2 regions of the Ectobacillus sp. genome follow, and region 1 is predicted to be linked to the other one. Evidence: a T-box and tRNA genes for the amino acid it is inferred to sense, from the RefSeq annotation. Region 1 holds a T-box; the other holds one or more tRNA genes.
The links. A T-box is a leader RNA that pairs with one kind of tRNA and senses whether it is charged. The one in region 1 lies ahead of alaS (alanine--tRNA ligase), so its partner is inferred to be a tRNA-Ala.
Positions count from the first base shown of each region.

Region 2: it has a tRNA-Ala gene. The T-box ahead of alaS (alanine--tRNA ligase) is inferred to sense a tRNA for this amino acid. The anticodon was not compared.

Region 1 covers NZ_JBXKMX010000003.1:3,358-15,316, reverse strand. Annotated here, with positions in the region: partial or broken gene AC11ZT_RS00125 (YrrS family protein) at 1-32, opposite strand, end outside; gene greA (transcription elongation factor GreA) at 272-748, opposite strand; gene udk (uridine kinase) at 895-1,533, opposite strand; gene AC11ZT_RS00110 (peptidase U32 family protein) at 1,777-3,057, opposite strand; gene AC11ZT_RS00105 (peptidase U32 family protein) at 3,075-4,004, opposite strand; gene AC11ZT_RS00100 (O-methyltransferase) at 4,001-4,648, opposite strand; gene mltG (endolytic transglycosylase MltG) at 4,896-5,966, opposite strand; gene AC11ZT_RS00090 (DUF1292 domain-containing protein) at 6,078-6,407, opposite strand; gene ruvX (Holliday junction resolvase RuvX) at 6,421-6,837, opposite strand; gene AC11ZT_RS00080 (IreB family regulatory phosphoprotein) at 6,840-7,106, opposite strand; gene alaS (alanine--tRNA ligase) at 7,176-9,815, opposite strand; T-box leader at 9,863-10,065, opposite strand; gene AC11ZT_RS00070 (AI-2E family transporter) at 10,103-11,164, opposite strand; gene AC11ZT_RS00065 (YrzQ family protein) at 11,282-11,410, opposite strand; gene AC11ZT_RS00060 (hypothetical protein) at 11,424-11,615, opposite strand; gene recD2 (SF1B family DNA helicase RecD2) at 11,723-11,959, opposite strand, start outside.
Region 2 covers NZ_JBXKMX010000082.1:7-3,571, forward strand. Annotated here, with positions in the region: gene AC11ZT_RS04200 (hypothetical protein) at 62-313, shown strand; gene AC11ZT_RS04205 (alpha/beta-type small acid-soluble spore protein) at 721-930, shown strand; gene AC11ZT_RS04210 (hypothetical protein) at 1,064-1,483, opposite strand; tRNA gene AC11ZT_RS04215 (tRNA-Ala) at 1,846-1,918, opposite strand; gene AC11ZT_RS04220 (MATE family efflux transporter) at 2,200-3,564, opposite strand.

The DNA of each region.
Region 1 (11,959 bases):
TGTAGTCTCGAATCGTCTAGAGTTTGAGTCATACTCTTACCTCCATCCGTGTTGTATTCACATATTTCTTATTGTAGCACCAATTTAGGGAAGGATGAAGAAAATCCTTTTATTTGTATTCTTTTAAACCCCCAGATAACTAAGAAAAGAGGTAAGTAAGCACAAACCTCTTTAGGCCTAAATAAAACCGGATAGACGCTCAAAACCCTCACAGAATAAATTCTGTGAGGGCTAATCATTCTCTTGGTACTGTCAATTTAAATCATTTGGTTTATTTTACAGCTAGAACTTTCATCTTCATTTCTCCGCCTGGTGTAGCTACAATTACTTCATCTCCGACTTGTTTACCAAGTAGGTTCTTTGCAATTGGTGAATCATTTGAAATTTTTCCTTCAAACGGATCTGCTTCTGCACTACCAACAATTGTGTACGTTTCTTCTTCTCCATCTGGCAATTCGATAAATGTAACAGATTTTCCAAGAGAAACAACGTTTGATACTTCTGAGCTTTCTGTAATAATAACCGCATTGCGGATCATATTTTCAATTTGTGTTACGCGTCCTTCTACGAATGCTTGCTCATCTTTCGCTGCATCGTATTCAGAATTTTCAGATAGATCTCCGAAGCTACGCGCAATTTTAATACGTTCTACTACTTCTTTTCTTCTTGTCGTTTTTAAATACTCTAATTCTTGCGCAAGCTTATCTTTACCAGCTTGTGTCATTGGATACGTTTTTTCAGTTGCCATAATGTCCACTCCTTTTTCTATCTACTACCTAATGATGCCATCCATACAAAGACGGCCCCACCCATCACGGGGTGAGGTTATATGTTCCACTGTATTCGGTATGTGCAGGAAAAAAACCTCCTGTTTCGGTGTCTTTTTCTATGCTATTACAAAATTGTTTTTTCTTCAAGAATTGTTCCAATTTTTGTTACCATTATATCAATTGCTACGTGATTTTGCCCGCCCTCTGGAATAATAATATCCGCATAGCGCTTAGATGGTTCAATAAATTGATTATGCATCGGTCTTACAACATTTATATATTGTTCGATTACCGAATCAAGCGTACGGCCACGTTCATTCATGTCACGCTGCATTCTTCGCAAGATTCGAATATCTGCATCCGTGTCTACAAATATTTTGATATCCATCAAATCGCGTAGACGTTTATCTTCTAGAATAAGAATACCTTCCAAAATGATAACGTCCTTTGGTTCTAGATGAATCGTTTCTTTTGAACGTGTATGCAATTTATAATTGTACAATGGCTTTTCAATCGGCTCATATTTTAACAATTGATTTATTTGTTGGATCAACAAATCATTGTCGAATGCAAGAGGATGATCATAATTCGTTTGTAATCGTTCTTCAAACGGGATGTCATCTTGATTTTTGTAATAAAAATCTTGTTCGAGCATTAAAATAGAGTGACCATGAAAATGATCAAAAATCGCTTTTGTTACACTTGTTTTCCCAGAACCTGATCCTCCAGCGATTCCAATCACAATAGGCTTTTGCTTCCCCATCTATACTACCACTCTTTCTTAAAATATACGAACATTCATATAAAAGAACATCTCGGCTTTGTTTTTTAGAGAACTTCCGCCCTCCGTGGCTAAAGCGAGCCGATTTCCGCTTTTCTTTGGTGTCCAGCTTCAATCGGCTAGCTCCTTCCGGTCGGAAAACCTCACCCCATAAAGGCAAAAAGCGCCTTTTTGGGGTGAGAACTTCCGCCCTCCGGAGCTGAACGAGCCGATTTCCGCTTTTAATTATTGATACATTCTTTTTCTCATCATGTCGTATGGGTGTACGAGTTTGTCTACTTTGATTTTTACTATTTCTAGTGGGTGTCTTGCTGCGTCTAGTTCTTCGCCTTCGCTTCCCCATATCGTTTCGACTTGCTGCGTAAAGTTTTCGATTTCTGGTCCGAAGAATTCTACTTCTTGACCAGGTTTAAAGTGGTTTCGTTGTTGAATGGTTGCTATTTTTGTTTCTGCGTCGTAAGCAAGTACTAAGCCAACAAAGTCAAATGTTGTTTTTTTACTATGATCTCCATACATTTGTTGTTGATATCCAGGTACTTCTTCAAAGAAAGCTGAGGCTGTGTCACGGTTTGCACATTTATCAAGCTCTTCTTCCCATTCTTTCTTGAATTCAAAATGATCAGGATCCCCGCAGTAGGTGTCAATTACTTTACGGTATACACTTACAACGGTTGCAATGTAGTGAATGGATTTCATACGGCCTTCAATTTTCAAACTATCAATTCCAGCCTCAATTATTTTCGGAATGGATTGAACTAATGTTAAATCCTTTGGACTCATCGCAAATGACTCGTCCCCTTCTTCAAATAACGCGATTTCATCTGCATTTTTCTCCTGTGAGGTTGTTTGTACTAAATCATAGTTCCATCGGCATGATTGACAGCAACCCCCACGGTTGGAGTCACGTGCCGTCATATGATTGCTAAGCGTACATCTTCCAGAATAGGCTATACACATTGCGCCGTGGATAAACGTTTCTATTTCAATATCCACTTTTTCTTTCATTTCTTTAATTTCTTCATAGCTCGTTTCGCGTGCAAGTACAACGCGATCTAAGCCTTCTTCTTTCCAATACTGCGCAGCCTTCCAGTTCGTGAGTGATTGCTGCGTGCTTAAATGAATTTCTAATGATGGTGCTACTTCCTTACAAGTCTCAATGATAAATGGATCCGCTACGATAATCCCAGCAACTCCCGCGCTCTCAATCGCTTGCAAATATTCTTCTAATCCGTCCATATTTTCATTGTGGGCATATATATTCGTTGTTACATATATTCTTGCTCCGTACTCTTTTGCAAAAGCAACGCCTTCTGCCATTTCTTCTATCGTAAAATTGTCAGCATTTGATCGAAGACCGAACTCTTGCCCGCCGATAAATACGGCATCAGCCCCGTAGCGTACGGCAATCTTAAGCTTCTCTAAGTTGCCTGCAGGTGCTAACAATTCAGGTTTTTTCACTATAATGCGTTTTCCATCAATGATTCGTGAAATTTCCTTACCAGTCATACTTATACCTCCTTTGTTTAGTATACAGTTTCTTTATAGAAAAACCCCGTATCTAACGGACGATTAATGGGCTGAATAGTTTCAATTTCTTTGTAAAGCTGATCCTTCACTTCATCGTATTTATCACGATTATCTACACAAAGATCGATAGCTGTGCGATATTTTTTCGTAACCTCAATTAGATACGCAGAATCTTTCAACACTCCATCAATCTTAAAGGAATCAATTTGTGCATCAATAAGTGTTTCTAGTTCATCAATAATACAAATATCCTTTGGACTCATAATATGTGTGCCATTCTCATCTTCAAATACAGGATATTTGCTATTTCGTTCTGGATCATGGAGAAACATATTCTTTTCGTATTTTTTCTTTTCAATCTCAAGGTTACGTCCTTGATATTCGAAGTAATTTCCAATAAGTGATCTCTTTGACTGGAACATACATGTCATACCATGAACTTGCACTTCAATTTCTACCTTTGCATGCTCCTTTATTTCTTCAATCGCTTCAAAGCTTAATTCACGAGCGAGGACTGCGCGCTTTGCACCTTTACGTCCCCAATAATTGCAAGTGAACCAATTTGTTGCTGTCGTTTCTGTATTCCAGTGTAGTTTCATATCAGGGGCAATTTCCTTCGCTGTCATTAGGACAGCTGGATCACCGAATACAATGGCATCTACACCTGCTTCTTTTAAAAAGGATACGTAGTTTGCCAGCACATCAATGCTTTCGTTATGAAAAATGGCATTCATTGCAACATAAAGTTTTATATGATGTTGATGAGCAAGTTCTACAGCCTTCTTCACATCTGCACGGCAAAATTCTCCTGCAAGTCTAAGGCCAAACTTTTGTTCTCCAACAATCAATGCATCTGCCCCTGCCTTTGCAAGCGGTTCAATATCATGTATGCTCGTTGGTGTGACTAGTAATTCTGGTTTTTTCATTTCCGTTCACCTCTTTTTTTACTAACTGCTACTCCATCACCAATAGGAAAAATAGTAGTATCAAATCCATCATGTGCCATTAACCATTCATTATAGTTCTTTATCTTGTTTACTAAACTACGTAATCGTTTCTTTTCAATATTTTCTTCTACAACAAGGCCATGGAACAGAACATTATCAGTGATAATGACTCCTCCTTCATTTAGAAGAGGTTCATACAGCTCAAAGAAACGTTGGTATTGTCCTTTTGCTGCATCTATAAATATAACGTCAAATGTGCCGTGTTGTTTCACTTGTAAAGATGTTTCAAGCGCGTCCCCAAAAATAAGAGAAATAGTATCTTGTAAGTCAGCTTGATTAATATTTAAAATGGCTTCATCATACCGTTCTTTATCTCTTTCGATTGTCACTACATTCGCATGAACATTTTTCGCCATTCGTATAGCGGAGTATCCAATGGCTGCTCCTATTTCAAGAATAGATGCAGGCTCGATTAAGCGAAGTAACTGTAGCATAAATTCCATTCCAAGCTTATCCATAATCGGAACATGGTGTTCATTTGCGTACTGTTCCATTTGCAAAATAAGCGGATCCTTCTCTTCAATGAAGGAAAGTAAATAGTGTTGTGTTGCATTCGGCTCCATCGTAAAACCTCCTTTCAACGCAAGAACATACTTGAATACAGTAAAAGATACTATAAAAAGAAAGAGTGCTAACGAGTGGTTCAGGAATCTTGCTTCCCCCACCAGAGCACTCCCTGTCAACAAGTTCCGCTCATTTTTATAACTTGTACATTACAAGAAATATCGTAATGTTACAAGCTCTTTTTAACCCGATATATTCTATCATAAAAAGGAAAGAGATGCGACAATTTTACTATGCATTGCTTTTCTATTTTGCAGTAATATACTTCGCCTTTAGCGCATTATGCTCTTCTAGTGTTTTTGCAAAGAACACTTCTCCGTTTGGTGCCGCGAGAAAATAATAGTAATCTGTTTGCGCTGGTTCAAGCACTGCCTGCAATGACGGTTCGCCAGCATTGGAAATCGGTCCAACCGGCAATCCTTTATTCATGTATGTGTTGTATGGTGAAGCCACCTTTAAATCCTGCAGCAAAACCCGTTCTTTATGTTTACCAAGCGCATATAAAACCGTTGGATCTGTTTGCAAAGGCATATTCGTTTTTAAACGATTATAGAATACACTTGCAATTTTTTGCCGATCTGTAGTAGCCGTTGCCTCTTCTTCAATTAAAGAAGCCATCGTTAAAAATTGATGTACATCCAATTGCTTTTGCTTAATCTGATCTTCATGTTTAACCACATAGCTATTCGTTTTATCGAGCATCGGTGCAATAATTTCATCAATTGATTTTGGCTTTTTAAAATACGAGTAGGTTGCCGGATACAAGTATCCTTCCAGCTTATATTTAATTGCGGAATCATTTAGCTTGTCTGTAATAAGCTGAGGATATTTACTATGTAGACGATTTAGCAACGCAGAATCGTTTAGCTGGTTTACGACATCCTCTTTGTTCATAGCAAACTCTTTTGCAATGATATCGGCGATTTCAACTATTTGTGAACCTTCTGGAATCACAACTTTATTTAGAGGTACCTGATACATGGTTCCTCCTGTAATATGGTCTGCAATATTTTTTACGCTCATGGCAGGGCTAAGTAAATATGTTCCGGGCTTCAGTCCTGTTTTATACATAGTCTTTACATAGTACTCGAATACAGTTCCATTCTTCACAATACCACTTTTCTTAAGTAAGTCTCCAATTTCAGCAGTTGATGTTCCTGGTTCAATAGTGACCTTTTGTTTTTCTGCACTTTGTGCATTTGCGGGTTGCAAAGCAGTCATTACGTAAATACATAACGCGGCACTAACGAAGACGATTCCGAGCAGAACAATCACCCAACTCTTTAACTTTCGCTTGGGTTTATTAAATTTCATCATCTTTTGTCTATCCCCCTTGAAGTAACAAACGGCAGAAACCTAACGGAGAAATAATTTTTCTTTCCCCATAGAAAAACGGACTGCTTTCACAGTCCGCTGACTCTAAATGGCTTACTCTTCTTCGTCATCTAGAAAAGCACCGAACACTTCTTGTACTAAATCCCATTCTTCTTCAGATTCAAGTTCAGCTAATATGCCGCCCTCTTCTGATTCATCCGGCTTCACAATGGCTGCATCATAAATGCGGTCACCGTCTTCATCTAACTCTCCAACTGGAGAGAACACGACATACGTTTTCTGTCCAAATTGATCGTGTTCAAAAGTAAAGACGATATCACATAAATGTTCATTGCCGTCTTGGTCTACAATTGTAATTTGATTTTCTTCTACAAGATCAGTATGGTCATGATCGTGATCGTGGTCATGGTTATGTTCTGTCATTACTTATTCACTCCTATTGTTTGCTATCTAAGTACCCTTGCAAAATAACAACGGCTGCAACTTTGTCTATAACTTTTTTACGTTTTTTACGGCTAACATCCGCAGATATAAGCATTTTTTCTGCAGCCATAGTAGAAAGACGCTCATCCCATAACGTACATGGAAGAGTAAGAAATGTATGCAATTTGTCAGCAAAATCCTGACAAGCTTTGCCGCGTTCACCGATTGTGCCATTCATATTCTTTGGCAAGCCAATCACAATTTGTTCAACATTATACTCATTAACTAACTCTTTAATACGTGCAAAGCCAAATTCATTTCGCTCTGCATTAATTTTAATCGTTTCTATTCCTTGGGCTGTCCAGCCCATTTCATCGCTTATTGCGACACCGATTGTTTTTGTTCCTACATCTAACCCCAAAACGCGCATGATTACTCCTCACGGTGATTCTTTAAATAAGATTTCACTAATTCTTCAATCAATTCGTCCCGTTCGAGCTTACGGATGATACTACGTGCATCCTTATGACGAGGTATGTACGCTGGGTCGCCACTTAACAAATAGCCTACAATTTGATTAATTGGATGATATCCTTTTTCTTGAAGTGCATCGTAAACTGTAAACAATACCTCATTTACTTGAACACTTTGTTTTTCATCTTGAACTGTAAATTTCATTGTTTTATCGAATGGGTCCACTGTAAGCACCTCACTTTGCTTGAAATAGGGAGAAGAAATATTTTCTCCCTATCATTGTACACTAATCCATCATGAATTTAAAACAGATTTGACGTACTCCTCTGTATAAGCAAGTGCTTCCATTACCTTGCTTGGGTCTTTACCACCAGCTTGAGCCATATCAGGTCGGCCCCCGCCGCCTCCACCGCAAATAGTTGCTGCACCTTTTACTAGTTTGCCTGCATGGAATGTCTTCACAAGATCCTTTGTAACTCCTGCTAGTAACGTAACTTTACCTTCGTTCACTGCTGCAAGTAAAATAACCGCTGTATCTACCTTCGTTTTCAAATCATCTAACATGGTACGAAGATGGTTCACATCCGTTGCTTGTACTTGACTTGCTAATACATTTATACCTTCTACTACGTGAACCTGCTCTGTAAGATTTCCTGCTTCAATATTACTTAACTTAGCTGCGAGCGATTCGTTTTCTTTATGCAATTGTTTTACTTCAGCATATAAACCATCAACCCGAGTTAAAATGTCCTTCGTGTTCGTTTTCAGTTTTCCTGCCGTTTCTTGCAAGAGCATAACTTGACTGTTCATCAATTCATATGCAAATTTACCTGTTACTGCTTCAATACGGCGCGTACCTGCCCCAATACCAGATTCGGATACAATTTTAAAAATACCGATTGATGCTGTATTGTCAACGTGACAGCCGCCGCATAGTTCTAAAGAAAAATCTCCTACTTGTACAACGCGGACAATCTTTCCATATTTTTCACCGAACAATGCCATAGCGCCCATTGCTTTCGCTTCAGCGATTGGCTTTTCGGAAATATTTACAGCAATGCTTTCCCAGATCTTTTCATTAACAATATGTTCAACTTTTTCTAACTCTTCAGGAGTGACTTGTCCAAAATGAGAGAAGTCAAAACGAAGTCGTTCACTAGTTACGAGTGAACCTGCTTGGTTTACATGTACGCCTAAAACATCCTTTAATGCTTGGTGAAGTAAATGAGTCGCTGTATGGTTTTTAATAATATTGGCACGGTTTGCTTGATCTACAATTGCCGTTACGCTTACGCCATTTCTAAATGATCCTTCTTCTACTATAATTTTATGCAAATGTTGGCCATTTGGTGCTTTTTGAACATCTGTCACCTTAGCTCGATATCCTTCTCCAACTACTTGTCCAAAGTCAGCAATTTGACCACCCATTTCTGCATAAAAAGGTGTTGCGTCGAGCATAATATGCGCTTCTTCTCCCGCTTTTACTACATCTGCATATTCTCCGTTTTGAATAAGGGCAACAATCTTACTCTTTGTTTCTAATTGAGAGAAACCAACGAATTTGCTTTCTACTTTAATATCTCCCAGTACACCGCCTTGGACTTGCATACTGTCCATATCCTGACGTGCTGCTCTTGCACGCTCACGTTGTTTTTCCATCTGAGCTTCAAAGCCAGCATGATCGACTATTAAGTTCTCATCTTCTGCATATTCTTCCGTTAGTTCGATTGGAAAACCGTATGTATCGTACAATCGGAATGCATCTTCACCGCTAATCGTTCCTGTTCCTTGTTTCTTCGCTTTTTCAATCACATCTGTTAGAATCGCTTCTCCTTCATGTAACGTTTCGTGGAAGCGTTCCTCTTCATTTTTAATCACACGTTGAATAAATGCAGTTTTTTCCAATACTTCCGGATAAAAATCGTTCATTACTTCGCCCACTACTGGAACAAGTTCATACATAAACGGACGATTGATATTTAACTTCTTCGCATATCGTACTGCACGGCGCAATAAACGACGTAATACATAGCCTCTGCCTTCATTAGATGGAAGCGCCCCATCTCCTACTGCAAAAGTTACTGTACGTATATGGTCAGCGATTACTTTAAATGCAGTATCTTTCTCTTTATCCGTACGATATTTTTCACCTGAAATTACTTCTGTTGCTTCAATAATCGGAATAAATAAATCTGTATCAAAGTTTGTTGGAACGTTTTGTACAACAGAAGCCATACGTTCTAATCCCATACCTGTATCAATGTTTTTCTTTGGTAGTGGTGTATATGTACCATCAGGGTTATGGTTAAATTGGGAAAATACAAGATTCCATATTTCTAAATAACGCTCATTTTCTCCACCAGGATACATTTCTGGATCGCTTGGGTCATTGCCATAAGCTTCGCCGCGATCGTAGAAAATTTCTGTATTTGGTCCACTTGGTCCTTCTCCAATATCCCAAAAATTATGTTCAAGACGAATGATTCGTTCTTTTGGAATTCCCATTTCTTCATTCCAAATGCGAAATGCTTCCTCATCTTCTGGATGAATCGTAACCGAAAGTTTATCTTTATCAAAACCAATCCATTTACTGCTCGTTAAGAATTCCCAAGCCCATGCAATTGCTTCTTCTTTAAAATAGTCACCTACTGAAAAGTTACCTAGCATTTCAAAAAACGTATGGTGGCGTGCTGTTTTCCCAACGTTTTCAATATCATTGGTACGAATAGATTTTTGTGCGTTCGTAATGCGCGGATTTTGCGGAACAACCCGTCCATCAAAATATTTTTTCAGCGTTGCAACACCGCTATTAATCCACAATAACGTTGGATCATCATGTGGTACGAGCGAAGCGCTCGGTTCTATGCTATGCCCTTTTTCTTTAAAAAAGTCTAAAAACATTTGGCGAATTTGTGCTGCCTTCAGTGTCTTCATTGTAAATCCTCCTTTATTTTTGACAAACAAAAAACCCCCGTCCCCATAGCAGGGACGAGAGTATACTCGCGTTACCACCCTGATTATGAACCGTAGCTCATCACCTCAAGTTGCCATAACGTGGCAGGACGGCAGGGATTAGCTGCTTTTTAGGATTAGCCTTCTATCACCCTTGTTTAGAGTCCTCTCAGCCGCGGGACATCCTCTCTGAAAAATAGTAGTGACATACTCGATCCGTCATCAAATTTACATATATAACGAATTATAACGTGATAGTAAAAACATTGTCAACGCCTTGCTAAGAATGATTTTGAATGTAAAATGATAGAACGTACAATAGCTAATATTGGAACAGCAAGAAGAAGTCCTGCAATTCCTCCTATTTCTCCCCCTACAAGAAGAGAGAACATAATTATAACAGGATGCATATGAAGAGATTTGCCAACAATGTATGGGGATAAGATATTACTCTCTACAAATTGCAGTACAGCAAGTGTAATTGCTGCTTTTATGACCATTTGAGTAGAAATCGTCATAGCGATTCCAATCGTTGGAATGGCGCCAAGAATCGGGCCAAAGTAAGGAATAATATCAGTTAATCCAATTATAATACCAAGCAAGAGCGGGTATTTCATTCCAATAATCCAGAAAGCAATCGCTGAAACACCCGCTAGTACGGCACATACAAATAGCTGACCCCGAATGTAATTTCCCAGTGTTTGATCCATATCCGCAGCTAGCTTTTGTCCTTCCTTTCTCCATTTCAAAGGAACAAGTTTCCAAAAGATATGATATATTTCTCCGTAATCCTTTAATAGGTAAAAGACAACAAATGGAACAAGGAAGATAATCAACATGGAATCCAAAATCGTTCTAGCTGTACTCATTATACGATTTAACAAAGATTGCACTTTTTCTTCTATACTAATAAATACTTGTCTAAGTTTTTCATGCACAAATTCTGGATAATTCTCTGTTTTTTCTTCAACATGATCGCTCCAACTTTCGTACATGACCATAAACTTTGGAAAATTATTATTCATATCCTGAAGCTGAGCAATGGCGATTGGCGTGCCTTTATATACCCCATATCCAACCCCTCCAAAAAATAATAGATAGATAAGTAAAATAGCCAACGTCCTTGGAACCCCGTGTTTATTTAATTTTTCTACAAGTGGGTGCAGCAAATATGCGATAAAAAAAGCAGCTAGGAACGGGATAAGTATGAGCTTCAACACGTCTAGCATCGGCTTCCACATCGGCTTTAATTTCCAAAAAACGAGTAAACATAAAAAGAAGAGGAGCAAAAGTGCCAACCGATAAATCCAAATGATTTTTATTTGTTTCAATACACATCCCTCCCTTATGTAGTGTGAGAAGAGTGAGGAACGTTTATACGTAATCTGGTAAAAAAAAGAGAGGACCTAATAGGGAAATATATAGCCCCCTTTGGTCATCTCTACTTTTTAAAAATACGACTTAACTAATTTTTTAGCCTTCTTCATATTCTGTACGGACATCACATTATTTTTTCGTACATAATGATAAGCTGCCGCACCTAAACCAAATGCCATAATTGAGTTTCTTATATTCAAGACACAACACCCCTTACATGCTGATTTTCCGTTCATCCTCATGAAATAAATCATCAAGAGAGCTAAGTGACCCATCTTCTTCCACTTGATGAGTATAAATCATGCCTTTCGTAATAGAAAGCTCAATGAAACAGCTCCAGCAGTAGTATTGGTTTACACCAATTTTCCCAATATCTTTTCCTTTGCAGTTTGGACATACTAACAAGGCAGTCCACTCCTTTGCCTTTTTCTATTCTCTCAGTATGTCCAAACAAGCCCTTATTAAACGTAGGTAGAACGAGTTTCTTTCTACCTACTTATAGTGTGTCTTCTCTACATAAAATCATAAGGCGAAATATTTTCCACATCATCGCTATCCGCCTCTAAGTCAATATGTAAAGGATTAGACTCCTCTTGCTTATCTTCTCCTTGATCACCAAATCGTTCTTGCAGTTTCTCACAAAGCGATGTTTGCCGCACGGAATCATCAGTACGGTGTATACCGGAATGAAACGCATCCTGTTCTCCGCAAAGGATAAGAAATTTCTTACTTCGTGTAATCGCTGTATA
Region 2 (3,565 bases), on a different contig from region 1:
TTATGGATAATTAAGGTAATACTAATTAAATAAATTCATTAAAGTCTAAGGAGATAAAAAGATGAAACTAGATGAAGTAAGCAAAATCGAAGTTGTAACTGGTTCTTCTAAAGGCCAATTAAATGTTATGGAAGTACGTTTTTTAGATAGGAAAAAGCGTAGGGTAGGTTATAAATACATCAATGTTGAAGATCTGAAAGTAAAAGGCATTATTAAAAAAGCAAATAGCTTGCGTAAAGCTGAATCATGGCTAAACACGTTTGAAGGTAGAAAATGGGCTGTGATGGAAGCGAAACATATGAAATTTAGCTAAAACTTGAAAATAAAAAAAGCCAGGAGAAATCTAAACCCTGGCAGCCAAATTTTCTTACACGGAGGAGAACTTGGCTTATGTATATATTCCCCATTCATTAAACAATTTATACGAGAAAATTGTATAGGAAAGAGTAAAAAGAATGTAAATACTTTTAAAACCAAAAACGGTCCATTTATAGACCATTTTTGATTGAAATAAAATAATTGAGAAGAATTATTCAAGAGGTGAATAAAGGTACATGGCAAACCATATTCAAAATATATTTCCTTCTCTCTTTTTATTATGATGAAAGAAAATTAGAATATGCACAATTTAGAACAATATAGAGTAATTTATTACCATCTTAATATTCGTATATAATATCTTGCTCTGTTGTATTCTAACATACAAGGAGGTGATATTATATGTCAAATCGTAGTGGAAGTAATAATGAATTGGTAGTTCCAGGTGCAGAAAATGCAGTGGATCAAATGAAATATGAAATTGCACAAGAATTTGGTGTGAGTCTTGGAGCAGAAACTACTTCACGTGCTAACGGTTCTGTAGGTGGAGAAATCACTAAACGTCTTGTAGCATTAGCACAACAACAAATGAGTTCATTTCAAGGACGTTAAAATATGAATGGATAAAAAAGGACGGCCCTTACCGTCCTTTTTATTTTCAAAAGCCAAGAACTATTTTGAAATATGTCCTTGGTTTTTAAAGAAAAATATTTAGCACTTTATTTGTATAAGTTAGTACAAGGATTTATTGAAGTAGTTGATTTTGTTGTCCTTGCTGGTTTTGTGTATTACTCATACTTAATAGTTGTTGTTCTGCTTGAGCAATCGCTTGGCTCATTTGATGCAATGCTTGATGGGATTTTAAGTGTTGTAATCCTTGATTTAATGTTTGAATAGCTTGTTGAAATGTTTGCTGTAACTGTTGATCAGATTGTTGAATTTGTTGATGTGCTTGTTGATTAAATTGTTTCATTTGACTCATTAACTGATTTGTCTGTCCACTTTGAACTCCAGCTTGTTGCCCTTGCGGATTGGATGCGAATTGAGATAAAGATTGTTCAATTTGATGAATTTGTGATTGTAAAGCAGTGAGTTCTTGTGCAACCTCTACATCTGCTACTTTTCGTGCGACTGATTCTACATGCTTTTCAATTTTTTTATCCATGTTATTTTCCTCCTTGATTATAGATAGCCGCATACCGCGGACCTCTTTATAATGCACGTAGGATTATTTTTTATTCTTTAATTAATTCCCAAAAAAATTGTCTATCTTATTTTCAATATCTATTACCTCTGTTATTTTTATCGTGTTCGTTCTATGTTGCAAACGTACGTTCGTATTGTGGAGGAAAAACATGCAAGTTGAAGGAGGTATGAAAAAGTAGATGACGTTTCAAGCGTTCATAACGCAACAACTTGAGGGCATTAGAAAAATACTACATGATTATAAAAAATAAATCCTCTAGTTATAAAAGAGGATAAGTTTGATGATATTTACTATCATTTGATACGAAAAGGTTTTACAGATGGAGCATAGGGGGTTCGAACCCCTGACCTCGACGCTGCCAGCGTAGCGCTCTCCCAACTGAGCTAATGCCCCGAAATAATAAAAATTTCTATTACGTAGTATACAATAGAACGATATGAAAAAAAAGTCATAATATAAGAATCATGACTTTATGTAGGAAGTGAAACTACTTTTTCGAAATGATCAGCCAATTAAATCATGTAAGAAACATAAAACAATTTCGTGCCAAACCTCATATCTGTTCAGGATTTCCTAGGCATAATGATGTTTTAAATAAACATTTCTAGCTAAGCTTCTCTTTGTATTGGCGACGTAATCAAGATGTACGTTTTAAGTTAAAGGTTACTTTCATTTTATTTTGCAATGAAAGTAGTTTGAAGGTGTACTTCTTTTCCCCACGGTTTGCCAATCCAGCGTTTAAGAGCGAAACAACCTCGAAACCATTCATCTACACCTTGTGCAATCCAAACACCTAGTAAACCGAGTCCAAATTGAACTCCTAGCACGTAGCTGAGAGAAACAGCGATACCCCACATTGCACAAATCCCAATTACAACTGGAAAACGAACATCACCTGATGATTTTAATGAACTCATTAAAACGATATTCATAGCTCTTCCTGGTTCTGTAAAGGCGACAGCCCATAATACAGGAAGGCCGACTGCAAGGATAGCTGAATCGCTAGTAAATAACTTTAATATCGGTGTACCGATAAGAGCAGTAGCGAATGACGTGAGAAAGGAAGCAACCATAGCTATTTTTAAGGTTTGTACTCCTCGTTTTAATGCTTTTTCATATTGTCTTCCTCCAACATAACGTGCAACAAGCAGTTGCGTTCCTTCAGCAATTGCTAATGTGAATAAATAGCAAAACATAGATATGTTTGTGATATAAATTCTTGCAGCAAGGGAAGCATCTCCAAAAGTAGCAACTAGAGCAGTGATAACCAACTGGGAAAATTGATAGGATATATTTTCTCCAGCAGACGGAATACCAATGGAAAGCATTGCATGGACATCTTCTCGTTTTAATTTGAAAATAGTATCGAACTGGATTCGTAATGCAAGCTTGTTATAGATTAAATAGAAAAGAGCACAAATTGCAAATGTACGGGCTCCTATTATGGTCCACGAAACTCCTACTACACCTGTTATAGGAAAGTGAAAAACTCCTAAAATAGCAAAACTGTACCCAATAATACTAATAACATTCATTAGAACCGTTACAATCATGGATTCTTTCGTATATCCATAACTTCGAAGGATCGCGCTTAACGCTAATGAAAGTGATTCAAGGAACAGAGAAGCTCCAGAAATACGAATAAATGTAAGTCCGTACTGTAGGACATCACCATGTATTTCAAATAAAAGTAGTAGCTGTCCGCCAAAGGTTACAACAATAAAAGAAACGATAATACCAAACCAAAAGTTCAAGCCAATGGCTGAATAAGCCAATTGGCGAGCCTCGTTTAAATGTTTTGCACCGAGTCTTTGACCAATTAAAATCATTGCTGCCATCGAAGTAACATTGAAAACTAAAATAAAAATACTTACTAATTGATTAGCAACGCCAACACCGGAAGCTGCGCTGTCAGAATAATGGCTTAGCATAAGTGTAGCTATTATTCCTATACCCATATGAAGAGCTAATTCTATAAAAATAGGCCAGGATATATGGAAAAGTGTCTGTTCTTGATAGGAATTTCTTTGAACAACCAAA